Mumia flava: one gene and its partner. Each later gene encodes a partner of the first gene's protein in a complex. Links are inferred from orthologs where the notes say so. Each region holds a gene or a part of one and is shown on either strand. Other genes may lie near its edges.

The links.
Region 2: the proteins of dnaB (region 1) and dnaG are in contact, whole or in part, in a crystal structure (PDB 2R6A), measured with the Geobacillus stearothermophilus proteins. The link is inferred for Mumia flava from one-to-one orthologs. Residues at the interface, in WP_033016901.1 of Geobacillus stearothermophilus: Ser13, Glu15, Ala16, Gln18, Glu91, Leu92, Asp94, Ala95, Val96, Pro97, Thr98, Ala99, Ala100, Asn101, Tyr104, Tyr105, Ile108; in WP_049624496.1 of Geobacillus stearothermophilus: Lys456, Leu457, Leu458, Pro459, Ala460, Asn463, Ala464, Leu467, Leu535, Leu536, Ile537, Ala538, Gln544, Glu545, Asp548, Tyr549, His552.

Annotation. Positions count from the first base shown.
Region 1 is NZ_PGEZ01000001.1:2,028,224-2,042,116, forward strand. Bases 5,063-7,935 are described here. They hold dnaB (replicative DNA helicase), read left to right. Parts: upstream 5,063-5,742; coding sequence 5,743-7,128; downstream 7,129-7,935. Other genes in these bases: CLV56_RS09575 (GbsR/MarR family transcriptional regulator), read left to right, coding at 5,063-5,302; CLV56_RS09590 (transglutaminase domain-containing protein), read left to right, coding at 7,858-7,935. Outside these bases: CLV56_RS09550 (diacylglycerol/lipid kinase family protein), read left to right, coding at 1-259; CLV56_RS09555 (hypothetical protein), read left to right, coding at 555-746; CLV56_RS09560 (MATE family efflux transporter), read right to left, coding at 783-2,099; CLV56_RS09565 (ABC transporter permease), read right to left, coding at 2,187-3,779; CLV56_RS09570 (ABC transporter ATP-binding protein), read right to left, coding at 3,776-4,684; more of CLV56_RS09575, read left to right, coding at 4,757-5,062; more of CLV56_RS09590, read left to right, coding at 7,936-8,538; CLV56_RS09595 (GNAT family N-acetyltransferase), read right to left, coding at 8,546-9,196; CLV56_RS09600 (SRPBCC family protein), read right to left, coding at 9,266-9,682; CLV56_RS09605 (MerR family transcriptional regulator), read right to left, coding at 9,744-10,541; CLV56_RS09610 (helix-turn-helix transcriptional regulator), read right to left, coding at 10,626-11,456; CLV56_RS09615 (dihydrofolate reductase family protein), read left to right, coding at 11,522-12,121; CLV56_RS09620 (alpha/beta fold hydrolase), read right to left, coding at 12,128-13,027; CLV56_RS09625 (DoxX family protein), read right to left, coding at 13,135-13,491; CLV56_RS09630 (class I SAM-dependent methyltransferase), read left to right, coding at 13,573-13,893. UniProt on the Escherichia coli protein: The main replicative DNA helicase, it participates in initiation and elongation during chromosome replication. Travels ahead of the DNA replisome, separating dsDNA into templates for DNA synthesis.
Region 2 is NZ_PGEZ01000002.1:515,492-529,422, reverse strand. The notes cover bases 3,141-6,051. They hold dnaG (DNA primase), read left to right. Parts: upstream 3,141-3,579; coding sequence 3,580-5,523; downstream 5,524-6,051. Other genes in these bases: CLV56_RS16585 (sigma-70 family RNA polymerase sigma factor), read left to right, coding at 5,710-6,051; CLV56_RS16595 (deoxyguanosinetriphosphate triphosphohydrolase), read left to right, coding at 3,141-3,551. Also shown: CLV56_RS16605 (HNH endonuclease signature motif containing protein), read right to left, coding at 1-1,037; CLV56_RS16600 (alpha/beta hydrolase family protein), read right to left, coding at 1,172-2,152; more of CLV56_RS16595, read left to right, coding at 2,271-3,140; more of CLV56_RS16585, read left to right, coding at 6,052-6,570; CLV56_RS16580 (hypothetical protein), read left to right, coding at 6,578-7,087; CLV56_RS16570 (PIG-L deacetylase family protein), read right to left, coding at 7,317-8,063; CLV56_RS16560 (ABC transporter ATP-binding protein), read right to left, coding at 8,302-9,135; CLV56_RS16555 (FecCD family ABC transporter permease), read right to left, coding at 9,132-10,187; CLV56_RS16550 (FecCD family ABC transporter permease), read right to left, coding at 10,184-11,239; CLV56_RS16545 (iron-siderophore ABC transporter substrate-binding protein), read right to left, coding at 11,236-12,288; CLV56_RS16540 (hypothetical protein), read left to right, coding at 12,433-12,738; CLV56_RS16535 (SDR family oxidoreductase), read right to left, coding at 12,773-13,420; CLV56_RS16530 (GNAT family N-acetyltransferase), read right to left, coding at 13,417-13,695; CLV56_RS16525 (DUF3145 domain-containing protein), read left to right, coding at 13,816-13,931. UniProt on the Escherichia coli protein: RNA polymerase that catalyzes the synthesis of short RNA molecules used as primers for DNA polymerase during DNA replication.

The DNA of each region.
Region 1 (13,893 bases):
GGACGACGGGCACCTCGACGTGATGATCGTCGACGACGTGCCACGGCGGGCGATCATCCGTTTCCTGGCGCAGGCCGCGAAGGGCACGCACGTGGGACGGCCGGAGGTGCGGCTGGAGACGGGCACCCGGGTGAGCGTGGCGATCGATCGCGAGGTGCCGGTGTGCGCCGACGGGGACGAGATCGGGACGGTCCCGATCGAGGTCCGCCTCCTGCCCGCGGCGCTGCGCGTGATCGCCCCGCCGGCACCGGTGGTGTGAGCGCGTCTCGATCCTCGCTGCGCTCGGCCTCGACGAGCGGAGGACCACTGCCCGCGGGGCGAGGGTGCGGCCCCGTTGCTCGAGGCGCGAGGGTGCGGCCCCGTTGCTCGAGGCGCGAGGGTGCGGCCCCGTTGCTCGAGGCGCGAGGGTGCGGCCCCGTTGCTCGAGGCGCGAGCGCAGCGAGCGATCGAGAGCCCGACACGCCGACCCACGTCGGGAGAACTGTCAGTGCGCGCCCGCACACTCGAAGCAGTGGGAACGCCCCCGACCCGAGACTGGAAGCGGTGAGCCTGAGATGACCGAGCTGCTCGTGATCTGCGTCGACTGCAGCACGGAGTTCGTCGAGGCCGAGGGCTGGCTCGAGCGCTGCGCGGAGTGCTGCGCGGTGTACGACGACCACCTCAGCGGGCTGCACGACCACGTCATCGAGGGCTGCGCCCGCTGCGAGCGCCGGACCCACGCTCGCAGCGACCGCCACGCCGCCTGAGCGTCGCCACCGTCGGCTCGGACCGCGAAGGGACGGTCAGCGCGCCGTCCCCGTCACCAGCCACGCGTCGGTGCGTTCGCGCAGCACCAGCGTGACCATCCGCGCGAGCATGAAGCCTGCGTACGCGATCCAGAGCCACGCCAGGCCGGCGTCGAGCCACCAGACCAACCACGCGAGCGGTGCGTAGACGGCGAGCGTGACGAGGCCGGCCCACGCGAGGTACGTGCCGTCGCCCGCGCCGATCAGCACCCCGTCGAGCACGAAGACGATGCCGGAGACCGGCTGCGTCACGGCGATCACGACGAGCGCGCCGATCAGCAGCGACTGGACCCGAGGGTCGGGGGTGAAGAATCCGGGCAGCCACGGCGTCAGCACCAGCAGACCGACGCATGCCAGCAGGCCCGACGCGATGCCCCAGCCGATCATCCGCCGCGTCGCCGCGCGGGTCCCCGCGATGTCGCCCGCGCCCAGCGAGCGGCCGGTCAGGGCCTGCCCGGCGATCGCGATCGCGTCGAGCGCGAACACCAGGACCGACACGACCGTGACCGCGACCTGGTGGGCGGCGAGCGCATCCGGGCCCAGGGTGGTCGCGACGACGGTCGCGATCAACAGTGCCGCGCGGAGCGTCAGCGTCCGGACGACGAGCGCGACACCGGCGTGCGCCGCCTCGACGACGCCGGCCCGGACCGGCCGTACGGGCGCGTGCTGCCGGCGTGCGTCTCGGACGACGATCCCGCCGAGGACCGCGGCGGCGCCGAGCTGGGCGATCGTCGTCCCGATCGCAGCGCCGGCGATGCCGAGCCCGGCCCCGTAGACGAGCACGAGGTTGAGCGCGACGTTCACGACGTTCGCTGCGATCACGACGACGAGTGGGGTCCGGAGGTCCTGCATCCCTCGGAGCACACCGGTGGCGGCGAGCACGACGAGCATCGCGGGGATCCCCGGAGCTGCCCAGACGAGGTACGACACGGCCTCGGACCCGACGGCGTCGGTCGGCCCGAAGGCCCCGACGATCATCGACGCCCCGGCGGCGGCGACCACGGCCGCGGCCGCGCCGATGCCGATCGCGAGCCACACCCCGCTCATCCCCGAGAGCATCGCTCCGCGGGTGTCGCCGGCGCCGATGTGCCGGCCGACGGACGCGGTGGTCCCGTACGCCAGGAACACGCAGAGCCCGACCAGCGTCTGCACGACGGTCGAGGCGATCGCGAGACCGGCGAGCGAGGTGGTGCCGAGGTGGCCGACGATGGCGGTGTCGGCCGCGAGCATGAGCGGCTCGGAGACGAGGGCAGCGAACGCGGGGACGGCGATGCGGAAGATCTCGCGGTCGCGCGCGTCCAGGTGCAGCCTCACCGGGTCATTCTGCCGCCGGGGTCGGCGGTCCGGCGCGTCGGGCGCGTTCCGTGCCCGCGCGGTCCCGGTCCGGACGTCCGTGCGGCGCTACGTCTGCAGGTCGCGGCGGCGGAACCCGACGAACCCGACGATCAGCAGCACCGCCGTCACCGCCAGCAGCCACAAGCCCGACGTCCAGTCGTAGTCCTGGGCCGGCACCAGTGCCAGGTGGTCGAACGGGGAGATGCCGTTGACCCAGTCGGGGAAGTCCAGCAGTGCCCCGAACATGAGGACGACCGCACCCCAGCCGACCATCAGCCACGCGAGCGCGGACAGCCGCGGAAGGACTCCCACGAGGGCGACCGCGACTCCGACGACGACCCAGATCGCGGGGACGGCGGCGAGCCCGGCGCCGCCGAGGCGCCACACCTGGTCGAGGTCGTCGGTGAGGAGCCCGAGCGACAGCCCGGTGCACGCCCCGCCCACCACGACCATCAGGGCCGATCCGAGCAGGGCGATCCCGACGTGGTCGGCGAGCCAGCGCGTACGGGACGCCGCGGTGGCCAGCACCGGCTCGAGCCGCCCGCTGGTCTCCTCCCCCCGCGAGCGCAGCGCCGCAGAGGTGCCGTACGCGGCGGCGATGATCGCGATGATGATGACAGCGGAGGAGTAGAACCCGTCGACGAGGGAGATCTGGTCGCCGCCGCCGGTCAGCGCGGCGGTGAGGTCTCCCGAGGCGTCGCCGATCAGGTCGTCGACGTCGTCGCCGACCGACCCGTACGACAGCCCGGTGAGGACGAACGCGATCCCCCAGCCGATCACCGTGGGACGGTGCAGACGCCAGGCCAGCCCGGTGGTGCCGGACGACCACCGGGCGTCGGCGGGCCCGGGCTTGACGGCGAGCAGACCGGCGCCGAAGTCGCGCCGCTCGAACAGAGCGTGCCCGATCGCAACCAGGATCGCGGCGGCGGCGATCCCGATCAGCGCGGGCCACCAGCGCTCGTCGTCGTACGCGCGCATCCGTTGGCCCCAGCCGATCGGGGAGAGCCAGGAGAACGTGGCGTTGCCGACGTCGCCGATCGCGCGCAGGAGATAGGCGGCCCCGATCACCGCGCCGGACATGCCCCAGACGCCGCGGGTGGTCTGGCTGAGCTGGGCGCACACGAACGCGGCACCCATGAACGTCCACCCGGTGGTGGTCACGGCGACGCCGAGGCAGACCGACCCGGCGGCGGGCAGGCCGTACGCCGTGAGTCCGGCGGCGACCAGGACGCCGAGCAGCAGGTTGGCTGCGGTGGTCTCGATCAGCGCGGAGGCGCCGGGGGCGGAGCGGCCGGTGACGTTCGCCCGGATCAGCTCGCTCTGCCCGCCCTCCTCGCCGGCGCGGACGTGCCGGTTGATCAGGAAGGTGCTCATCAGGCCGGCGATGATCGCGCCGAACGCGGTGGTCTGCCAGGCGGTCTGGCCGCCGATCGTGTCGAGGGCGTACGCCGGGCCGGCCATCGCGATGAAGGCCGGGTTGCCGCTGACCGCGGCAGCGGCGGCGTCGAGGTCCGCCTGCGTCGGGTAGGTCCCCTCGACGGTGGCCGCGGTCACGACGTACAGCAGGAAGCCACCCAGGATCCACCAGAGCAGCGCCCAGCGGTCGCGGCGGAGCGCGAACCGCAGCAGGACACCGGTGCCGGCGTAGCGTCCGCTCACGCGGCGTCCTCTCCCGTCTCGATCTCGTCGCCGTAGTGCCGCAGGAACAGCTCCTCCAGCGTCGGCGGCGTGCAGGTGATCGTCGTGATGCCGAAGTCGCCGAGGCGGTCGAGTGCCGCGCCGACGTGGTCGGTGTCGACCTCGAACCGGGCGCGGTGCCCCTCGACGACGAGGTCGTGCACGCCGGTCAGCTCGTCGAGGCCGGTGGGCGGCTGCTGCGTCTCGGCGGTGACCGACGTCCGGGTGAGATGGCGCATCTCGGCGAGCGTCCCGGACTCCACGGCCCGGCCGTCACGGATGATCGTGATCCGGTCGCCGAGCGCCTCGACCTCGCTGAGGATGTGGGAGGACAGCAGGACGGCGCGGCCGTCGTGACGGTACTCGTCGACGCACTCGCGGAAGACCGACTCCATCAGCGGGTCGAGCCCGGAGGTGGGCTCGTCGAGCAGCAGCAGCTCGACGTCGGAGGCGAGCGCGGCGATCAGGGCGACCTTCTGCCGGTTGCCCTTGGAGTACGACCGGCCGCGCTTGGTGGGGTCGAACTGGAACCGCTCGATCAGCTCGGCCTTCTTCGCGCGGTCGAGCCCGCCGCGCAGCCGGCCGAAGAGGTCGATCACCTCGCCGCCGGTGAGGTTCGGCCACAGCGTGACGTCGCCCGGGACGTACGCGAGGCGCCGGTGCAGGTCCGCGGCCTGCTTCCACGGGTCGCCGCCGAGGAGCCTGACCGTGCCCGAGTCCGAGCGCAGCAGCCCGAGCAGGACGCGGATGGTCGTGGACTTGCCGGCGCCGTTCGGCCCGAGGAAGCCGTGCACCTCGCCCTGCTCGACGACGAGGTCGAGCCCGTCGAGGGCGTGGGTGCTGCCGAAGCTCTTGTGGAGCCCGGAGATCTCGATCGCGTTGGTCACCTTGCCGACGTTACACAGGTTTCATAATCTTGTGAAGGCAGATTTCGGTCGGCGGGAGGAGGTGGTGGGCGGATGGCCGGATCCCAGCGGCGTACGGCGCGCGACGAGGCGGTGGCGCGGTTCGTCGAGCGCTTCGGAGCGTCGTTCCGCGAGGCCGGCGTCCCGCCGATGGCGGCGCGCGCGTTCGCGTACATCCTGGCTGTCGACTCCGACAGGGTCAGCGCGCGGGAGCTGGCGGACGGGCTGGACGCGAGCCCGGCGGCCGTCTCGGGTGCGGTGAAGTACCTGATCGAGACGGGCCTGCTCGAGCGCGTCACCGGGTCCGGCGGCGATCGCCAGCACTACTACCGGGTCTTCTCCGGGGACATCTGGGCGACGATCCTTCAGCGTCGGCTGCCCTTGGTCGAGCGCTGGTACGAGAGCATGCAGGAGGGCATCGACGACCTCGGCGGTGTGCGGCGCGCGGGCTCCGCCCTGTACGAGTCGGAGCTGTACTTCGCGTTCATGACCCAGGAGGCTCCGCGGATGCTCGAGCGGTGGCACGCCTACCGCGACCGACGTCTCGCCGAGGAGAGCGGGGGCGGCGGCCCGGAACCGTCCGAGGTGACCGAGGAGTAGGCTCGCGCCGGGACGGTAAGGCCCTCGGGCCCCCTACGCAAGTCGACCACGATCGCGTCGCGAGCAGTTTTGCTCCACACGCTGCGTACGACATCGGTGCAGGTCAGCGGCGGGATCGGACGCGTCCACCGCCGAAATCCACATGGATTCCCACAGACTGTGCACACCGTTCTCCACACTTTTCCACAGGAAATTCTCGGAACTGCACATGGCCGGTGGACACGCGGCTTTCGGTGGGCTGCGGGTCGGCGTACGGTCCTCGGAGTCGGCCCGGGTCGACACGGTCGGGGACCGCCTCGCACGACACGATCGCGCGTGACGGGACCGACCTCCGAGAAGCGTCAGTGCGGCGCCGTAAGGTCACGAACAACAAGCGTGTGGTTCGTCGGCCACGGCGAGCGGGCGAGCCGTAGCGATCACGTTGGAGGAGTGGGACCCGGGTGAGCGTTGCCGAGCTTGATCTTCCCGAGCCGCCGGACGACTACGAGTACGGCGGGAGCCAGGTCGATCGGACCCCGCCGCAGGACTCGAACGCGGAGCAGTCCGTCCTCGGCGCGATGATGCTCAGCAAGGACGCGATCGCCGACGTCGTCGAGTCGGTCAAGGGCGTGGACTTCTACCGTCCGGCGCACGAGAGCATCTTCGACGCGGTGCTCGACCTCTACGGCCGCGGCGAGCCGGCCGACGCCGTCACGGTCTCCGCGGAGCTCGGCCGGCGGGGCGAGCTGACGCGCGTCGGCGGCGCCCCGTACCTCCACACCCTCGTCGCGAACGTCCCGATCGCGGCCAACGCCTCGTACTACGCGCAGATCGTGCACGAGAAGGCCGTGCTGCGTCGCCTCATCGAGGCCGGGACCCGCATCGCGCAGATGGGCTACTCGGGGGAGGGGCAGGTCGACGACCTGGTCGACGCCGCGCAGTCGGAGGTCTACGGCGTCACCGAGCAGCGCACGAGCGAGGACTACGCGATCCTCAACGATCTGATGGAGGCCACGTTCGACGAGCTCGAGGCGATCGCCTCGCGCGACGGGCAGATGGCCGGCATCCCGAGCGGCTTCTCCGACCTGGACCGCCTGACGAACGGCCTGCACCCCGGGCAGATGGTCGTCGTCGCAGCCCGACCTGGTGTCGGCAAGTCGACACTCGGGCTCGACGTGTGTCGCTCGTCCGCCATCAAGCACGGTCTGACCACCGCGATCTTCTCGCTGGAGATGAGCCGGATCGAGATCACCATGCGCCTGCTCTCGGCGGAGGCGCGGGTGGGTCTGCACGAGATGCGGTCCGGCTCGCTGTCCGACGACCAGTGGCAGAAGCTCGCACAGCGCATGGGCGAGGTGTCGGAGGCGCCACTGTTCATCGACGACTCGCCCAACATGACGATGATGGAGATCCGCGCGAAGGCCCGACGGCTCAAGCAGCGCCACGACCTCAAGCTGATCGTGATCGACTACCTCCAGCTGATGACGTCGGGCAAGAAGGTCGAGTCCCGTCAGCTCGAGGTCTCGGAGTTCAGCCGTCAGATCAAGCTGCTCGCCAAGGAGCTCGAGGTCCCGATCATCGCGGTCTCCCAGCTGAACCGCGGATCCGAGCAGCGCACCGACAAGCGCCCGATGCTCTCGGACCTCCGTGAGTCCGGCTCGATCGAGCAGGACGCGGACATCGTGATCCTGCTCCACCGTCCCGACATGTACGAGCAGGAGTCCGAGCGGCTCGGCGAGGCCGACTTCATCGTCGCGAAGAACCGCTCCGGCCAGCCGGGCACGGCGACGGTGACGTTCCAGGGCCACTACTCGCGGTTCATCGACATGCCGAAGGACTTCGGCTGAGCTGATGCACCGACGCCTGGCGCGAGCGGGTGCCCGTCAGCGTCGACCCGAGGGCGGTGCGCCTCCCGCCTGTGGGGCCTCGCCACCTGCTCGGGGCACCGGACCGTACGGCGGCGGCGGCGTCCACGGCGGCGTCAGGGGCGGCGCCACCTTCGTCCTCCAGAGCAGCTCGGCCAGCCGCACCGCCATGCCTCCTGCACGGAATCCGACCAAGACCCACAGGACACCCGTGGCGAGCATCGTCAGAGGGGATCGATCGACGTTCAGGACCAGCGCGGTCGATCCGAGGCCCACGAGCGTCAGGATCCACAAGGCGGTCCCCACCAGGTGCTCGAAGGACGGCGGGCAGCTCGGTGCCTCCTGGGCCCGCGCCGGTGCTCGGAGGATCCAGACAGTGTGCGCGAGTGCGAATCCGGCCCAGAACAGAGCGCACGCCGCCCCCAGAGTCCGAAGCGATGGAGGGTCGACCGAGAGAACGGCCACCTCGACCGCGAAGACCGCCCACACGAGGGCCGCAGCGAATCCGTTGCCGATCGTCACCGATCGCGGCGCACGCCACCAAGAGTCCACCATCGCCTACCTTCGATCCTCAGCCCCGTGCCGCCGGAGTCTAACCGGATGCGGACCCCGACCGTCCCCGTATCGACAGTGGGACCATGAAGCATGACGTCGCGCCTGCTCATGCCGCGCCGGGGACGTTCGACGAGGTCCCCCCTCGCCGCAGACCGGGTGTCCGGAAGCACGACGTCCACTCGCATCCTGGACTGGGACTCGACCCCGGTCGCGCGGCTCGCGGCCGGCTTGACGCCGGTCGGGACGATCGGCGCGCGTGCCTACGTGCAGGCAGCCCACCGGTCCGTGGCACGGAATGTATCGGCTGTCTACGCACTCGATGATCGACAGCCGGCCTCGGTGACGGTCGCACGCGGTCGTGGTTCGTGCAGTCAACGAGCGGCGGTACTGGAATCCCTGGCCCGGCGAGCAGGCATCGTCACCCGGGTACGGGGCATCGCCGTAGACGGGACGTTCTGGTATCCACGGTTCCGCCGCCTCACGTGGCTGGTTCCAGAACGCGTGGTGCTCGCCTGGCCCGAGTTCGCCCTGGAGGAAGGGTGGGTCGCCCTCGGCGAGCTGTTCGACACGCTGCCTCGGTTGGCTGAGAACTCGGCCGGCTTCACGAACGACGGCGAGACGTTGTTCGACGCTGTCGCCACCACGGCCGTCGACTGGGACGGCATCTGCGGGAACGACCGCTGTGATCTCTCGGCCACCGCTGTAGCCGACTTCGGGTACTTCGAGTCGCGCGATGAGCTGTTCGACCGAGAGGGACAGACCCTCAGCCGCCTCGCTCTGGGAGTCGCCGACCCCATCCTCGCTCGCAGGGCCCCCGGGTCCCCAACCTCCCCCTAGGGCCAGGTCAGGCTGCCTCCGGCGGTCGCCAGACCATCGTCTGCTGGTGCACCGGCCGACCCTCGTACCGGACACCGGGAACCAGGGGCGTCGACCCGTGGGCGACGAAGCCGCTCCGCTCGAAGAACCGGACGGCACGGGTGTTCTCGACCAACGTCTGCAGGTAGCAGCCAGGGATGCCCTCGCGAGCGAGCCAGTCCTGCCACGCGGACATCAGCTGCCGTGCGACGCCGGTGCCGCGTGCCTGCGGGACGAGGTTGATGTGCAGGTGGCCGGGGAAGTCCGGGTTCACGAACTCACCGGAGGCGACCTGTCTTCCCCGCAGCTTGGCCGCGCCCAGGTCGACGAGGCTTCTTGCGAAGAACGGGATCGACCGCGGCTTGAGCATCACCCGGTGGCGTGTGATGGCCTGGGTCAGCAGGTCGTCCTCGGACGGAAGCAGCGAACCGTCCGGACACCCCGTCAGGTATCCGACCAGCTCACCGTCGACCTCGGCCAGGAACAGAGTGTCGGGGCAGCGGTCGATGTACGGGTCGAGGTAGACCATGCGCTCCGAGGGCAGGTGTCTCCAGAGCTCCCCGCTCGGGGAGTCCTGACCCGCACGTGCGAACAGGTCGACGAGCGCGGCGTGGTCGGCGGGTGCGTAGGTCCTGATCATCGTGGCCAGAGCATAGAGGTCGGGGACCGATGCGACCGACTCACTCGACGGTCACCGACCAGTTCCTCGTCAGGAGCTAAGTGAGCCCTTCTCCAAGGTGGACTTGATGACGGCCAGGCCCTGTTCGATCAGCTGAGCAACCGCGGGCGCGACAGCGTCCGGGAGCAGGTCCGCGGTCCAGACGAACCGTGTCTGTCCAGACTGCTCGTGCCGGAATGCCTGAGCCGACGCGTTGTAGTGGGTGAGTCCGAGAGATCCGTCGGTGACCGCCCAGGACAGGCGGCGAGCCTCGTCGTCCGCCCCGACGAACAGCTCCTGGACCCGTGAACCGTTGAAGAAGGTGACCACGCGGTCTCTCCCCTGAGGCACGGCGTCCACGACGAACCCGGGCACCAGGCGCTCGTGGAGCTGATACCAGTCACGGAGCGCGTCCCATGCCTCATCCGGTTCGGCGTCGATGATGATCTCGCGGATCAGGGAAGTCATGTCCTGTCCTTCCGATTGAGCTGGCTCGGGCTGGCGTTGGCGCCGGACGCGGAGATTCTGGTCACTGCGTTCGAACGGGCCACTGGACCTCGGTGCGGTCGTGAAGGTAGTGCTCGCGGATGGGATCGGCGAGCGGCGCAGCGTGCCGGATGGCATGACTGCCCAGTGCGCCGTAGGTACGGTCGAAGTCGTCGAGGCTCCCGATGTGGTCGGCCGTCGCGAAGCGCCCGGCTGGCAGCTCCTCGAGTCGTACGCCCGGGTCGCTGCGTCGGGCCGGGAGTCCGCCCCCGAAGGCGACGGGGGCGAAGGCCGCTACCTCGCCGCGCTCGTTCTCGAAGAACGCGTGCGCCCAGGTCGCGCCGTACGGACCAGTCGCGGTCAGCCGGGATTGGTCCAGCGTCGCCTCCAGGCGAAGCCGGGCGTCGTCGTACCACCGAGCGCTGGCGTGTGCCTCGACGACGTCCCGGACGACGAGCACCGGCTGGGCCGGAAGATCGACGAAGGTCACGTCGAGGGCGGGCAGGGGCGCAAGCAGGTCGCGCAGCGACGCGACGACGGCTCGTGTACTAGCGAGTTGGGCCTCCATTCGGGCGAGATGGGTCCTGATGGCACGGTCACGAGCGTCTGCGTCGGAGGCCGCGAGGACGGTGCGTACCTCGGGGACCGGCATCTCGAGGTCGCGCAGCCGGCGGATGAGATGGGCTTGTGATACCTGCTCGAGCGAATAGCGGCGGTACCCGGAACTCGGGTCGACCGCGGCCGGCTCGAGCAGCCCCACGTCGTGGTAGTGGCGCAGCGTCTTGATGCTGAGATAGGTGAGCCGGGAGAACTCTCCGATGGACACCACGGGTTCGCTCATGGGACGAGACTCGACTCTCCTCTCACCGGAGAGTCAAGAGCGTTGTGCCAAGGCCGCGCCTGGACGGGCATCGTCTCCTCAGCCTCAGTACGTCGCGCCGAGAGCCGTCACCGCAGTGGGGCGCTGGGCCGCGGCATGCTCCTGCGGCGTCTCCCCGGCGAAGCGCCCGGCGTCCCGCGTGAAGTGGCTCTGGTCGGAGTACCCGTGCCGTGCTGCGATCTCGGCCAGGGGCAGCCTGCCGAGGTCGAGGCTCGCGCGCTCGAAGCGGACGACGCTGCTGGCCTGCTTGGGCGTCACCCCGACGTGCTCCGCGAACCGTGACGTGACGTGCCGGTGGCTCCACCCCGTCGCCGAGACGAGGTCGGCGATCCTTGCCTGCCCGCCGCTGGCGTGGATCTGGCCCCACATCCAGGGGAGCCACCCCGGCGGGTCGGCCGTGCGGGACGCCCGGTCCAGCAGCAGGGTCTCGACGATGTCGAACCGATGCCGCCACGTCGTCGCGGCGTGCAGCCGGTCGCTGGTCGAACCGCCGAGAGCCGGATCGATGTCGTCGAGGTCGAGCACGCTGCGAGCCGCCTGCATCCCGGGGATCCCCAGGATGCGCTCCACGCCGAGCGGCGTCAGGTAGACCTGCACGCAGTCCTGGCTCCGTTCGAAGGATGTGCTCGCGGGGCCCGTGGAGAACCCGGCGAGGAACGACCCGTACTCGCGGTCGGCCCGCCCGTCTCCGGCGAGCGCATCGACACGGAGCCGGCTCCCGAAGGAGAAGACCAGCGGCACCAGGCTCCCGGCCGGCTGGCGTCGACGGACGACGCCCGGGGCACGCTCGGACATACCCACGATCCCGGCGACGAGCCCGCCGAGGGCCGCGGGCGCGTGGTGGCGAACGAGCTCGATGCGGTGGCCGTCGACCATCCGACCAGTATCACCGGTCGAATTTCTTCAAGCCACCGCTCGTCGACGATCGGCATCCTCGAGCCATGAGAGATCTTGTTGCGATCGAGTTCCTGACCGTCGACGGTGTGATGCAGGGCTTGGGCTCACCCGACGAGGACACCGACGGAGGCTTCACGCACGGCGGGTGGGGTGCGCCGTACGCCGATGCCATCCACGAGGCGGTGACGGCCGACGGCCTCACGGAGACCACGGGGTACCTGTTCGGGCGTCGCACCTACGAGAAGATGGCCGCCTTCTGGCCGTCCCAGCCCGACGAGAATCCCATGGCTCGGCAGCTGAACGAGACTCCCAAGTTCGTGGCGACCCGTACCCTGACGGACCTCTCCTGGGACGGGGCTCGTGTCCTCGACGGAGACCTCGGCGTGGCGGTCCACAAGCTCAAGGAGGACGGTACGGGGGAGATCGCGACGCTGGGGAGCGGTGTGCTCGTGCACGAGCTCATGCTGCTCGGTCTGGTCGACCGGTTCCGGCTCTTCATCCATCCGCTGCTCCTGGGCACGGGCAAGCGGTTGTTCCGAGAGCTTCCGTCCCCTCGCTCGCTCGCGCTCAGGTCGTACGGAACGACCAGCCGGGGCACCGTGATGGTCGAGTACGACGTCCTGCGCGACGACGACCCTTCGTGACCCGGCTTACCCGGCGAGCCAGGCGGACACCTCGTGCACGTAGACCGCAGGTGCCTCGAGGGGCAGCAGGTGGCCGACGTCCTCGATGGGTCGGGCCGTCCAGCCCGGGCGCCTGGCATGCATCCTGAGTGACGGCGGGTCGATCAGCTGGTCGGCCGTTCCCCAGACCACGAGCACCGGCACCCGCACGTCATCGAGTGCCTGGTTCGTCGACTTCTGCGCGACGAACATGGCTCGGGTTGTCGACGCGAAGGCCGCGGCTGCTGGGGCAAGCCGCTCTGGATGAGCGCGGGCCGCGTCGAGGCTGTCGATCCACAGGTCGATCTGTGCACGTGAGATGCGGCTGAGGTCGCTCCCGGTGATCCGGTCCACGCCCGAAGTGGGGGTGCCTGCGCCCCCGACGGCGGTCCGCTTGGTGTCCAGGAGTCGCGGGCCGGCCAGTCGACACAGGATCCGTGCCGCAGGCGGGACTGCCACGACGGCGAGGCGGCCGACCGTGTGCCACCCGAGCGCTTCGCCTCGTGACGTCCGACGCCACGGGAGCGCCGGAGCCACCAGCACCACGGCTCGAACCTGCTCGGGCATCAGCCCGGCGGCGAGCGCTGCCACCAGTCCGCCCATGGACCACCCGTGGAGGACGACCTTCTCGTGGCCGAGGTGCCGGACGAACGCCCTCACGAAACGCGCGTCGAGCTCGGGGCGCGGTCCGTGCCGGTACGGATCGTCCGTACCGCCGGCGATCGAACCTGGCATGTCGACGGAGACGACGGCACCGAGCTGCCGCAGGGGAGGAACCAAGTCCATCCACATGCTCGCGCTCCCGGTCATCGGGGGGACGAGCACGTGGACCGGCGCGTCGGGCGGTGCCTCCGACGCGGGCTCGGCGCGAACGAAGTGCACGCGCACGCCGCACACCCGCGTCGACACGCTCCGTACCCCCGCCCACTGCGGCGAACGGACACCCCAGTCTTCGTAGAGCCCAGCTTCGTCGTGCGCAGCGTCGCCGTGCACGCCTACCCCGCCTGGGTGAGGACGAAGCCGAAGACGGCGCCGCTGAGGATCAGCATGCCGGTGGCGTTGACGAACAGGTTGCGTCCCAGGTCCCGGGCGCGCAGGTGCATCGTGATCGCGACGACGAAGTAGAGCACGAGCATGCCGCTCGTCAGGAGCGCCAACGGCGACAGCCAGATCCCCAGCACGAGTCCCGCTGCGGCTGCCACCTTGATCGGCGGCAACATCCACCACGACCGCTCGGGAAACCTGACGTCGGTCAGGCAGTCGCGGACGAACGACGCCGGGCGCACGCAGAGCGCCGCGTCGACGAGCTGCACCGCAGCCAGCGCCGCCAGCGGCCACCACGGCTCGACCATGGTCTCGATTATGGCCCTCGCGCAGACCGGTGCTCCTTCCTGTCGCCCCGTCACCCGTACGACGTGTGGCTACCCTGAGCCATGCCCGATGCGTGGCGGTCCGACACCCGTGACTCCTACGACGCCGACGCCCTCGGCTACGCCGAGCAGGTCCGCGGCCTCCTCGATCGGATGCCTTACCTGCGCGCGAGCCTGGCCGTCTTCGCCGAGGCCGTTCGCGACGCGGGTGGGGGACCGGTCGCCGACGTCGGTTGCGGACCCGGGTACGTCACCCGGCATCTGCAGGACGCGGGAGTCGACGCGTTCGGGATCGATCTCTCGCCGGAGATGGTCGCGATCGCCCAGCGGGACCATCCCGGGCTCCGCTTCGAGGTCGGGGACATGACCGACCTCGATCTCGCC
Region 2 (13,931 bases), on another replicon or contig:
CGGCGCGCGAGCGCAGCCGGGATGGGACCGTACCCCTCGAGAACGGCCGGTGAGTCCTCCGTGCCGAACAGCACCTCCGGGCGCATCAGCAGCCCGACCTCGACCGGTGCGGTCGGAGCGTTGCCGTCCGCGGCGACGGGGATGCCGGAGAGCGCCTCGAGCGCGAGGTCGGACATGAGCTGCTGGGCCGTCGCCGGCTCGGCTCTGTCGGCCGTGGGGACGCCGGCAGAGGCGACGTCGGCAGTGGCGGCGCCGCCGGAGACGGGGCAGTCGCCCCGGGACCGAGTGAGGGTCGCGTCGCGGCCGAGCCTTCGCCAGGCCGCCACGACCTGCTCCGCTGAGCCCCGGACGACCAGCTCGGCCATCGCATCGGGACGACGGCGGAGGCGGACGTGCCGCGTCGCCCGCGCCGCGCGCGCTCGAGCCTCCGCACCCCCAGGGTCGAGCGCGAGCACGTGGCGTCGGGCGATCGCGGAGGCCTCGCGTGGTGTGGCCCCCGGTAGGGACGTGGCCACGAGCTCGTCCACTCGAGCCCGACGGACGCGATCGAGCGTGACGGTCTCGGCGACGAGCGCCGCGGCCACGGCGGCGCTGATCAGTCCGTCGCGCAGGAGTGCGTGCGCGCACGGATGGTCACGCAGTGCCGCGGCGACGTCGAGGTGGTGCTGGCCGGCGCCGTTGCCCACGCCGCGCGCCATCCCGACCTCGGAGCGCAGCGATCGTTCGCGGGCTGCTCGACGAGCAGGAGAGGGTGCGGGGTCCGCGGCCTCGCGTCGGGCCTGGAGCGAAGACACGGCGTCGTGCTGATGTCCCTGGGCGATCCGAACCAGCGTCTCGCACACGGAGATGACCTCGACCTCGCCGGCACCCTGGCCGAGGTGGGGCTCGGAGGCCGCGGTGACGGCGTCGCGGGCACGGGCGAGCTCGGTCGTCAGACGTCGCTCCAGCTCGACGAGCATGCTCAGGGCCGTCGACGCCACCTCGGCCGCATCATCGGCCGATCCCGCGGGGCCGGTGCCGGAACGCGATTCGATCATGCGTTCGAAGATATCGGGTGCCGCCGACAGAAGCACCGATCGCTGACACCTGACGCCGACCATGCCGCCGCGACGATGCAGCCGCCTCCGCGGCCGGCTCCGTGCACCTCGGGAGTCGGCCGCGGACCGGGGCGTCAGCCGTTCGGGATCAACGCCGCCACGGGTAGCGTCCGGTCCACGAGTCCGGAAACGGCGCTGCCGCAGCTGGCGAGCACGTCGGCGTCGCCACACCAGTGGGACGCAGTCCGCGTCCCGGTGGCGAGGTCGTACGCCCAGGTCGCGCCGAAGTCGCGCAGTCTCGTCGTCTGCGTGCTGGTCGGCGCGCAGAGGGCGCCGGCGGTGCCGATCAGGTCCGTGTCCTCGCCCTCGACGTCGGTGTGGCAGCTGCCACCGGTGGGCCAGCCGAGGACGAACCTCGACCACACGAGCTGGATCCCGACGAAGTCGGCGCCGAGGTCGCGCAGGGCGCCGAACGAGTTGTTCGCGAGGTTCGTGACGCCCGGGCGGGCGGCCACCGCGAGCACCGGGCGGGTGCCACCGTCGGAGACCGCCTTGAGCGCGTCGCTGAACCCCTCGGCTGCGACCGGGTCGAACAGCACGGCGCCCGCCAGGCCGGCGTAGCCGCGCTCGGCCAGGCGCTCGCCGACCAGCGCCGCGAAATGACCGCCGGCCGAGTGCCCGCCGACGACGTAGCGCTGGGGGAGGGCGAGCCCGTCCGGCGGCGTGACGGTGCGGTCGGCCAGCGCGTCGGCGAACGTCACGGCGAGCTCGGGGTTGCCGGCGGTCATGTCCTCGTCGAGGCAGACCACCAGCAGGCCGCGCTCGGCGATCGCACGGCTGGTCCCGCGCAGGTTCGCACAGCTGCGTGCGAAACCGTGCTCGACGAGAACCAGCGCCTGGGGAGTCGTGCTGGGCACGTACCAGTCGGCGTCGTACGTGCTGGAGCCGAGCGTCACGGGGGAGCTGACGCAGGCGCTGCTGGAGGACGTGTAGCCGTTGCAGGCGGACGCGGCGCTCGCGGGTGCGGCGGTCGCGAGCAGTCCGCCGACGAGCGTGGCGATCATCAGCACGCAGCGGAGGAGGGCGTGGGTGGGAGTCGGGCGTCTCGTGAGCATGGAGCTCCTCGGTAGGGGTGTGCGGCGCCCGAGAACGACCATGTGAAACAGCGTTCCAAACGTAGTGACAGTGATGGTGTCAGCGCAAGACGTCGGAGCCGATCGATAGGCTGGTCGGGTGACGGACCCCAACCCCGGTGAGCGGGCCGAGTACGACGCCTTCGCGCGGGCTCGTCGCGTGCACGAGCCGGCCAAGCAGCGCAGCCGCACGGCTTTCGAGCGTGACCGAGCGCGGATCCTGCACTCGGCCGCGCTGCGTCGGCTCGCGGCCAAGACACAGGTCGTCGGGCCGGCGACGGACGACTTCGTACGCAACCGGCTGACGCACTCGCTCGAGGTCGCCCAGGTGGCCCGCGAGCTCGGCAAGGCGCTCGGCTGCGATCCCGATGTCGTCGACTCGGCGGCGCTGGCCCACGACCTCGGCCACCCGCCGTTCGGCCACAACGGGGAGCGTGCGCTCGACGAGGTCGCGCAGGCCTGCGGCGGGTTCGAGGGCAACGCGCAGACGCTGCGCATCCTGACCCGGCTCGAGGCCAAGGCGTTCGATCCGGACGGCCGCAGCGCCGGGCTCAACCTGACCCGCGCGACGCTCGACGCGTGCACGAAGTACCCGTGGCGGCTCGAGGACGCTCCGGCCCCCTACGGCGCGCACGGGGACGGGTCCCCGCGGACGGTGCGCAAGTTCGGCGTGTACGCGGACGACGCCGAGGTGTTCGCGTGGGTGCGGGCCGGCCGCGAGAGCAGCGTGCCGTGCCTGGAGGCCCAGGTGATGGACCTGGCCGACGATGTCGCCTACTGCGTGCACGACGTCGAGGACGGTGTGGTCGGCGGTCGGATCGACCTGGAGCGGCTCGACGGCGATCGTGACGCGCTGTGGGCGACCGCGCGGGAGTGGTACGTGCGCGACGCCGACGACGCGACCCTCGACGCCGCGCTCGACCGCCTCCGTCGGATGCCCGAGTGGCCGACCGGTCGGTTCGACGGATCTCGGCGTGCATCGGCCGGGCTGAAGTCCGCGACCAGCGCGCTTGTGGGGCGGTTCGTCGGGGAGACGCTGACTGCGACCCGTCGTGAGGCGGGCGCGGTCCCGCTGCACCGCTACGACGCGGATCTCCAGGTGACCGACGAGACCCGGGCCGAGATCGCGGTGCTCAAGTCGATCGCCGCCCACTACGTGATGAGCGCGTTCGAGCGGGTCGCCCTGCTCGAGCAGCAGCGTGCGCTGCTGGCCGACCTCGTCGTGGTGCTCGCGAGCCGCGGTGTCGACGCACTCGAGCCCGCCTTCGTCGCCGACCACGACGCTGCCGCCGACGACGCCGCACGGCTGCGCGTGGTCGTGGACCAGGTTGCATCCCTGACCGACGAGTCGGCGCGAGCCTGGGGACGAGCGCTGCTGTGAGCCCGCGACGCCCCGTAGACTGCCCAGCGTGACCGGCCGGATCCGCGAGGAGGACATCGCTGCCGTCCGCGAGCGCGCGCGGATCGACGAGGTCGTCGAGCAGTACGTGACGCTGCGCAACGCGGGTGGGGGTTCGCGCAAAGGGCTGTGTCCCTTCCACGACGAGAAGTCGCCGTCGTTCAACGTCACCCCCTCGCGGGGGATGTACTACTGCTTCGGCTGCGGCGAGGGCGGCGACGTCTTCACGTTCCTCCAGAAGATGGACCAGATCGGGTTCAGCGAGGCCGTCGAGCGACTCGCGGCGCGGTACGGCATCACGCTGCGCTACGTCGACGGGCCGAGCGGCCCGGGCCGGGACTTCGCGCAGCGCGGCCGCCTCGTCGCCGCGAACAAGGCGGCCGCGGAGTTCTTCTCCGAGCAGCTCGCCGGGCCCGATGCGCTGATCGGCCGTCGGTTCCTCGACGAGCGTGGGTTCGACCGGGCGGCGGCGGAGCACTTCGGTGTCGGGTTCGCGCCGCGCGGCGGTGAGGCGCTGCTGCGTCACCTGCGGGGCCGCGGCTTCGCCGAGGACGACCTGCTGGCCGGCGGCCTGGTCGCCCAGAACTCCCGCGGGTCGTACGACCGGTTCCGCGGGAGGCTGATCTGGCCGATCCGTGACCCCGCCGGCGACGTGGTCGGATTCGGCGCTCGGCGGTTGTACGACGACGACCGGATCGCCGCGAAGTACCTCAACACCCCCGAGACCCCGCTCTACAAGAAGAGCCAGGTCCTCTACGGGATCGACCTCGCCCGCAAGGAGATCTCGAAGGCCAGCCAGGCTGTGATCGTCGAGGGTTACACGGACGTCATGGCGTGCCACCAGGCGGGCATCACCACGGCTGTCGCCACGTGCGGCACCGCCTTCGGTCAGGACCACGGTCGCGTCCTGCGCCGGCTGCTCGCCGATCACGACGCGCTGCACGGCGAGGTGATCTTCACCTTCGACGGTGACGAGGCGGGTCAGCGGGCTGCGCTGCGGGCGTTCGAGGGCGACGAGCAGTTCGTCTCGCAGACGTACGTCGCGGTGCAGCCGGACGGTCTCGACCCGTGCGACCTGCGGCTGCGCGACGGCGACGAGGCGGTCCGCGACCTGGTCGGGTCGCGCATCCCGCTGTACCGGTTCGTCCTCCGCAACGTGCTCGAGCGCTACGACCTCGACCGCGCCGACCAACGGATCAACGCGATGCGCGAGGCGGTCGGCCTCCTGTCGTCGGTGCGTGACCGCACGAAGCTCGACGCCTTCGCCCGCGAGATCGCCGACATGGTCGGGCTCGACCTGGAGGAGGTACGCGCCGCCGCCAAGGCAGCAGCGAAGGCAGGTCCGAAGGGGAGCACGCCGGCCGGCCCACCGGGCAGCCGGTCGGGTGGCCAGCAGCAGCGGGGGGACGAGGCGGTCGGTACGCCGCCGGCCGGCGACGCTGACGGCGGGGGTGCGGCCGGGGCGCCCGTGCCGAGCCTGGGCGAACCCCGGTTCGGCGACGAGCGCGAGCTGCTCAAGGCGGTCGTCCAGTACCCCCATCTCGTCGCGCCCCTCGCCGGCGACCTGGCCCGCGACGACTTCACCCACCCGGTCGCCGCCGAGGTGTTCGACGCCGTCAGCGCCGAGGGCCTGCCGGCGAGCGAGGACCAGCAGTGGGCCGGTCGGGTGCGTGAGCGGGTCGACAGCGAGCAGGGGCGCAGCGCGCTGGCGCGGTTCGCGCTCGATCCGCTGCGTGTCCACGGCGTCCCCGACGACACGTTCCTCGAGGCGCTGGTCGCACGGGTCCGTGAGCTGGCGCTCGCGCGCCGCATCGATGCGATGAAGTCCCGCCTCCAGCGCACCGATCCCGTCGAGTCGTCCGACGACTACCAGCGCACGTTCTCCGAGCTGCTCGCCCTCGAGCAGCAGCGGCGCAGCCTGCGCGAGCGTGCAGTCGGCGGCTCGCTGCTCTGACGGCGGCTCCGCCTGATCCGACGGCGGCTCGCTGCGCTGACGGCTCCGGCTGCGGCTGTGCTCCGTGACCGAGTCTCCGGTGGTGCGTCCGGCTCGCCGCCACAGGTCGGTGGCGACCGCCTCGTCGTCCACAAGTCGCCCGCGGGCGTCTGTCCAGCGCGACGATGTGTCCCGAGACTGATCGGCATGCCGCCCGTCACCGCCCCCGCTGCTCCCGCGTCCGATCACGCCGCGTCCGATCACGCCGCGTCCGATCACGCCGCGTGCGACCACGCCGCGTGCGACCACGCCGTCTCCCACCACGCCGCCGTTCCGGCTGAGCATGCCGGCAGGCATACGACGCGCCCGGACGTCGGGATCCCCACGCGCGAGCAGCTCGTGCTCGACCACCTGCGTTACGTCGCAGCGCTCGCCCGGCCGTACGACGGCCTCGGCGTGCCGCACGAGGATCTCGTGCAGGAGGGCGTGATCGGGCTGCTCGAGGCGGTCGACCGGTTCGACCCGGAGCGAGGAACCCGCTTCACGGCGTACGCGCGCCCCTGGGTCCGCAGCCGGATCGCGCGGGCGGTGAGTCGTCGTCGGATGGTGCGGCTGCCTCCCCGGGCGGAGCGGGAGCTGGTCGAGGTTCGTGCCGTGGCCGCCGAGCTGGCCCGCGCCGGCCTGGCGAGGTCGGGCGAGCCCGACGTCGGCGCTCTGGCTGCGCGGGTCGGGACACCTCCGGAACGGATCGCGTGGCTGCTGGCGGTCGCGGGACCGACGCTGTCCCTGGACGAGCAGCTCGTCGACCATCCGGCGGTGCCAGGGCCGGGCGACGACGACGCGATCCTGCTCGTCACGGTCCTGGAGGACGCGATGGCCGGGCTGCCGTCCGTCCAGCGCGACGTGCTCGAACGCCGGTTCGGTCTCGACGGTCTCGGATCCTGGAGCCTGAGCGAGATCGCGGACCAGACCGGACGCGACCACGGCGCCGTGCGTCGTGACGAGCGCCGCGGTCTGGTCGCCCTGCGGCGGCACCCGGCGCTGAGGGCGTTCTCGGCTGCGCGATGATGGAAGCATGCTCTCGGTGGTCGAAGCACGCAGGGCCCGTCGCCAGATCGCACGCGAGTCGGGCGAGCGGGTCCTCGCGGTCCAGCAGGACAACGACGGGACCTGGCACGCCGGGACGCCGGGCGCCCTCTGGCTCGCCGAGGACGGCGGCCGGCGGAGGATCCCGTGGGAGTCCGTGCACCGACTGGTCTGGGACGCCCAGGAGAAGACGCTGAGCATCGAGGCCGAGATCGACGGGGAGCCGGTCCACCGTGCCGTGGCGATGGCGGACGCCGGACGGATCGTCGAGCTCGGGCGCGAGCGCGTGGAGGCGAGCATCCTGGCCCGGTCGCGGCGCACCGTGTCCGGGCGCCGTACGGGGGCCGTCAGCGTGCTGGCGCGACGGTCGCCCGCAGGGGGAGGGCCGACCGTGTTCCAGTACGTGCTCGACCCGGGCCTGACGAGCGACGACCCCGAGGTGCAGGACGCCTTGGCGCAGGCCCTGGACGCGGTCCGTGAGGAGCTCGGATCGGCGTGATCGCGAGGCCGGACCCGGTTTGGGTCGGGCTGGGGCGCCTTGCTAGGCTGGCGGTCGCCTCAGTGCAGTGATCCCCTGTAGCTCAATTGGCAGAGCAATCGGCTGTTAACCGATAGGTTACTGGTTCGAGTCCAGTCGGGGGAGCCAGTCGGGAGCGGCACGGACCTTCGGTTCGTGCCGCTCTTGCGCGTCCGTCGGAGCCGCAGCCGGACGGCGTCGTCGCGCCGGGTCAGTCGTCGCCCCATCCGAGGGCGAACACCTCGAACGGCGAAGCGTGGTCGACGCCCAGTCGAGCCCCGGTCGGCTCGGACATCCCGGCGAGGAACATCGCTGCGTCGAAGTCGGCCCACCCGAGGCCGTCGATGTACGCGGCGTGGGCGCGCAGCGAGGCGACTCCGAGGTCGAACGTGTCGGTCGTGTCGACGGCGTGCCGTGCGTCGGGCGAGCCGGAGGCCCAGACCTGACGGACACCGCCCCACGGCTCGACACCGTCTTCACCGAAGACCCACCGGTTCCCCGCGTCGCGCACCGCGTCGAGCGTGGCACGTCCCACCGCGATGTGGTCGGCCTGGTTGAGCACGCCGTTGCCGAACGTCTCGCGGAAGTTGCCGGTGATCACGATCTCGGGACGGTGCTCGCGGACGACGCGCGCGATCGCGCGGCGCAGCGGCACCCCGTACTCCAGGATGCCGTCGGGGAGCCGGAGGAAGTCGACCTCGTCGACGCCCACGACGCGTGCGGACTCGATCTGCTCCGCCTCGCGCACCTCGCGGGCCTGGAGGGGTTCCATGCCGTCGATGCCGGCCTCGCCGCTCGTCACCATGCAGTACACGACGCGCTTGCCCTGACCGGTCCAGCGCGCGACGGCAGCCGCGGCGCCGAACTCCAGGTCGTCGGGGTGCGCGACGACGGCGAGCGCGGTCTGCCAGTCCTCACGCAGCGGGGCGAGCGCCGCGGGTCCGGGTGCATCGGTCATGGACCCAGCCTAGGGCTCGCCCGCGGGCGGCGCGTGCCGTTGGCCGGCCGGGGATCGGTAGGCTGTGCACGCTCCGGGGCGGTAGCTCAGCTGGTTAGAGCAGCGGACTCATAATCCGTCTGGTCGCGGGTTCGAGCCCCGCCCGCCCCACCACGCTCGCCCGCCCCACCACGCCCGACGGCCCCACCACGCTCGACGGCCCCACCACGGTCGAGCGTCGGGACCCCCCGGGTCGGGCTCAGCCCGCGTCGGGCAGCTCGGTGGCCGACGTACGGGTGTGGTGGCGTCCGACCGGGAGGACGAGGGGAGTCCCCGAGACCTCGTCGCTGACCACGCGCGACTCCATCCCGAACACCTCGCGCACCATCACCTCGTCGACGACGTCGCCCGGAGCGCCCTGGGCGTGGATGCGCCCGGCCTTGAGCGCGACCAGGTGATCGGCGTAGCGGGCCGCGAGATTGAGGTCGTGCAGCACGATCACGATCGTGGTCCCGCGGTCGTGGTTGAGGTCGGTGAGCAGGTCGAGCACCTCGACCTGGTGGGTGACGTCGAGGAACGTGGTCGGCTCGTCCAGCAGGAGCAGGTCGGTCTGCTGCGCGAGCGCCATCGCGATCCACACCCGCTGGCGCTGACCGCCGGACAGCTCGTCCACGGGCCGCTCCGCCAGGTCCGTGGTCGCGGTCGCCTCGAGCGCCTCGGCGACGGCCTCGTCGTCGGTGCGGCTCCACCGGCGCAGCAGGCTCTGGTGCGGGTGGCGTCCGCGACCGACGAGGTCGGCGACGATGATCCCCTCGGGCGCGATGGGCGTCTGCGGGAGCAGACCGAGCATCCGCGCCACCTCGCGGGTGTGACGCTCGGCGATGTCGCGGCCGTCGAGCAGGACCGAGCCGGAGCGCGGCTTGAGCAGACGGGCCATGGCGCGCAGCAGCGTCGACTTGCCGCAGGCGTTCGCGCCGACGACGATCGTGACCGCGCCCGACGGGACGTCGAGGGTCAGCCCGTCGACGACGATCCGCTCGTCGTAGCCGAGCGTGACGTCCTCGACCCGCAGCGTGTGGTGGTCCGCGGTCACAGGGTGCCTCCGGTGCGGTTGGACCTGGCGAGCAGCCAGAGCAGGTACGGGGCGCCGACCGCGCCGGTGACGACGCCGACCGGGAAGCGCAGGTCGAACAGGTACTGGCCGGCGAAGTCGCTGGCCAGCACCACGACGGCCCCGACCAGGCCGGCCGGGAGCAGCAACGAGCCCGAGCCTCGCATCAGACGGGCCGCGATCGGGCCGGAGAGGAACGCCACGAACGCGATCGGGCCGGCGGCCGCGGTGCCGACCGCGACCAGGGTGACCGCGACGAGCAGCAGCCACAGACGGGTCCGGTCGGCGTCGACGCCCAGCGCGTTGGCGGTGTCGTCGCCGAGCTGAAGGATGGTGAGCCGACGGTCGAGCAGGTACGCCGCCGGGACCAGGACCGCCATCGCGGCGGCGAGCACCGGCAGGCCGTCGGCGAACGCGCCGTTGAGGCTGCCGGTCAGCCACCGCAGCGCCTCGGCGGCCTCGGTGATCTGCGCCTGGGTCAGGCTGTACGCGACGATGCTCTGCATCATCGCGCCGATCCCGATCCCCACGAGCACCAGCCGGGCACCGGCGACCCCACCGCGCCACGACAGCCCGTAGATCGCGAGCGCGACGCCGAGGGCGCCGAGCAGCGCGATCAGCGAGACCGCGCCTCCGCGCAGACCGAAGAACGTGATGGCGACGACCGCGGCCGCGCTCGCGCCCGTGCTGATCCCGAGGATGTCGGGGCTGGCGAGGACGTTGCGGAGCATCGTCTGGAAGATCACGCCCGCCGTCCCGAAGCCGAAGCCGACCAGCAGACCGGTCAGCACCCGGGGGAGCCGAAGCCGACCGACCGTGAACGAGGCACCCGGGACCTCCTGGCCGGTGAGCACCGCGAACACGTCCGACAGCGGATACACGGTCCGCCCGTAGACCAGCCCGAGGAGCGCCAGCGCGAGCACGACCACGGCGAGCACGCCACACACCGCGAACCAGCGCCGTCGCCGCCCTCGCCGGCCGGCGGAGATCCGCGAGGCGAGGTCCGTACGGAGCGTCGAGGCCGTCGCGGTCACAGCTCACGCAGCCTGGTGCGGCGGACCACGGCGACGAAGAACGGGGCGCCGAGCAGCGCCGTCATCACGCCGACCTCGATCTCTCCGTCGGCGACCACGCGGCCGAGGACGTCGGCGAGCACGAGGAGCGCGGCTCCCAGCGCCGCGGCGTACGGAAGGATCCAGCGGTAGTCGGGACCGGTGAAGAGCCGGGCCAGATGGGGCATCGTCAACCCGACGAACCCGATCGGCCCGGCCACGGCGACGGCCGTCCCGCACAGCAGCACCACCGCCACCCCTCCGGCCACCCGGGTGAGTCCGGTGCGCTGACCGAGTGCCGTCGCGACGTCGTCGCCGAGCGCGAGGTTCGTCAAGCCGCCGGCCAGAGCGACCGCGAGGAACGCGCCGACGGCGAGGAACGGCAGGACCGTGAGGATCTCCGAGAACGACGCGCCGCCCACGCTGCCGACCTGCCAGAACCGGAACACCTCGAGCACCTCGCGCTGGCTGAGGAGCACCAGCGTGGTGAGCGACGTGAAGGCGGCAGCAGTCGCCGCCCCCGCGAGGGCGAGCTTGAGGGGCGTGGCGCCGGCCCGCCCCAGCGAGCCCACGGCCCACACCCCGGCCGACGTCACGGCCGCGCCGACGAAGGCGAACCACACGGCCGACGACAGGCTGCCCACACCCAGGAACGACAGCGCGAGCACGACGAAGAAGGAAGCGCCGGCGTTCACCCCGAGGAGACCGGGGTCGGCGAGGGGGTTGCGGGTCAGACCCTGCATCACGCCGCCCGCGAGCCCGAGCGCAGCGCCGACCAGGAGCCCGAGGAGCGTTCGAGGGAGTCGCTGGTGCACCGCCACCTGGGCGATGTCGTCCGGGTCGGGCGAGAAGACGCCCGCCACGATGTCGGGCAGCGAGACCGCCCGTGACCCGACCGCGACCGACGCGACCACGGCGACCAGGAGGACGACCAGGCAGACCACCAGGCCGACCACCCGGCGCCGGGCCGTCACCGCTCCCGCACGGGCCTTGCGGGCCTGCGCGGGAGCGGTCGGCGCGGACGGGAGGGTCACGACGCGGCGTCGGCGGCGTCGGCGGCGTCGCCGAGCAGCTCCAGGTAGTCGTCGAGCGCCCACTCGATGGACAGCGGCGTCGGCGGCGAGACCGCGCCGGCGAGCGGCGAGCCGTCCTCGAGCACGACGACCGCGCCCGAGGCGACAGCCGGGATCTTCGACAGCAGCGGATCGTCCTGGAGCATCTGGAGCGTCGAGTCGTCGCCGTACGTGATCATGATGTCGGCGTCGATCGTGTCGGCGTTCTCCGCGCTGACCTCGGCGTAGAAGTCCTCGCCGTTGTCGAGGTCGCTGACGCTCTGCGGAACCTCCAGACCGAGGTCGGAGACGTACGAGACGCGGGCGTCGAGCGGGGTGTAGACGGGGACCGTGCTGGTGTCGGCGGGGTTGACGTAGGTGAACGCGAACGTCTTGCCGTCGAGCTGGGGGTACTCGTCGAAGCCGGAGGACATCTCGTCCTCCAGGTCGGCGACGAGCTCCTCGGCCTCGTCGGCCAGGCCGAGCGCCTCGCCGTTGATCGTCACGAGATCGCGCCACTTGGTGCCCCACGGCGCATCGGGGTAGCCGACCGTCGGAGCGATCTCCGAGAGGGTCGTGAAGTCCTCCGCGGAGATGCCGGAGTACGTCGCGAGGACCACGTCGGGCGCCGCGTCCGCGACGGCCTCGAAGTCCACACCGTCCGTCTCGTCGTACAGCGCGGGGGTGTCGTCGCCCGTGGCACCGGCGTCCTCGAGGGCGTCGTAGGTCCAGGGGAGGATCCCGTCGCCGTCGTCGTCGCCGTAGGCGAACGACGGCATGCCGACCGGGACCACCCCGAGCGCGAGCGCGACGTCCTGGCTGCCCCAACCCACCGCGGCCGGGCTCTGCGGCTCGGCCTCGATCGTGGTCTCGCCGAGCGAGCTGGTGATCGTGACCGGAAAGCTGCTGCCGCCGTCGCCGGACTCGGCGTCGTCGGCGGAGTCGTCGGAGCCGCCGCACGCAGCGAGCGGGAGCGTCGCCGCGAGCGTGAGGGCGGCGAGTCGGGTACGTCGGGCGAACCGGGGAGTCATCGGAGTCCTTCGTTCGTCGGATCGGGCGGGGCGACGCCCCGCATGACTTAGGTCAGGATTACCTTAGCCGTCCGGGCTGTGGTGGACCGGCGGCCCCCCGTGCGGGCTCGACTACCCTCGGGGCACCGGCGAGGAGGAGGAACGATGGTCGACGACCGGTCGGCGGGCTCCGACAGGAGCGCCAGCGGCGAGCAGCCGAGCCCGGACGGCGTGGTGGTCTTCGCCGCGTCCGACCCGAGCGAGCAGATCACCCGGGCTCTGGCGCAGGCAGCCGAGCGGCTCCAGGAGGTCGCGGCTGCCGAGGGCGCCGCCGGGATCGCCGCGATCAGCCACGAGGTCACCGTGGTCGAGGAAGGGGACGCCGACTCAGGTGTCCGTGCCGCGTTCACAGGGAAGGCGCGACCCCGGCGCTACGTCGTGTCCGCGATGGCGACGCTCGTCGGGCCCTGACCGGCCGGCGACTCACGCGCCGCAGGCCGGCGACTCACAGCGCGTCCAGCGCCTCCGGGATCGGCGTCTCCCCACTGATCAGCTCGAAGGTGCGGCCGACCGTACCGTCGTGCTCCAGGGTCGCCGCGAGCACGGCAGCCACGTCCGCGCGGGGGATCGGGCCGCGACCGACGCTCTCGCCGACCCGCACGCCGCCGGTCGGCGGATCGTCGGTGAGCATGCCGGGACGCACGATCGTCCAGTCGAGCGCGCTGTCGCGCACGGCGTCCTCGGCCTCGCCCTTCGCCTGCAGGTAGACCTGGAAGATCTCGTCCATCTCCGGCGTGGGGGAGCCGGCTCCCATCGACGAGACCAGGACGTAGCGGAACGCGCCGGCGAGCTGGGCTCCGGCCGCGAGCAGGACCGCGCCGTCACGGTCGACCGTCCACTTCCGCTCGATCCCGGAACCCGGTCCGGCGCCTGCCGCGAACACCACCGCGTCGCACCCCGCGAGCACCTCGCTGAGCCGGGTCGCCGTGGTGTCCTCGAGGTCCGTCACGACAGGCTCGGCCCCGGCCGTACGAACCTCGTCGGCGTGCTCGGGATTGCGGATCAGGCTGCGCACCTGGTGCCCGGACTCAGCCAGGGCACGGGTCAGCAGCAGGGCGATCTGGCCGTGGCCGCCGGCGATCGCGATCTTCATCGACTCACCTCCGTCAGGTCGGGACGTGCACGCAGCACCCGCGCCGCGAACGAGCAGACCGGACGGATCGCGAGACCGTCGGCGTGGAGGCGCTCGGCTCCCGCGACGACCAGGCGCGTCCCGATCCCGCGGCCCTCGAACCGAGGCTCGACCCACACGTGCGGGATCGTCGCCCGCCCGTCGTCCGTGACCACCTCCATCCGGCCGGCGGTCTCGCCGTCGACCAGGATCTCGAAGCTGCCGGTCCGCGGATCCTGCTGCACCGATTCGTTCACGCCTCCATCGTGTCACGCGCCCGGTCATGGTGCGAAGCGCCGGGATGCGGCACAATGGCCGTGGCAGTGCCCGTCGTACGAGGTCGTTGGGGAAGGCGCATCTCGAACGAGGAGGCACTGATGAGCAACGCTGCGCGTGGCGTCCTGTACGTCCACTCCGCGCCGTCGGCGCTCTGCCCGCACGTCGAGTGGGCGGTCGTCGACGCCCTCGGCGTGCCCACTCCGCTGCCCTGGCG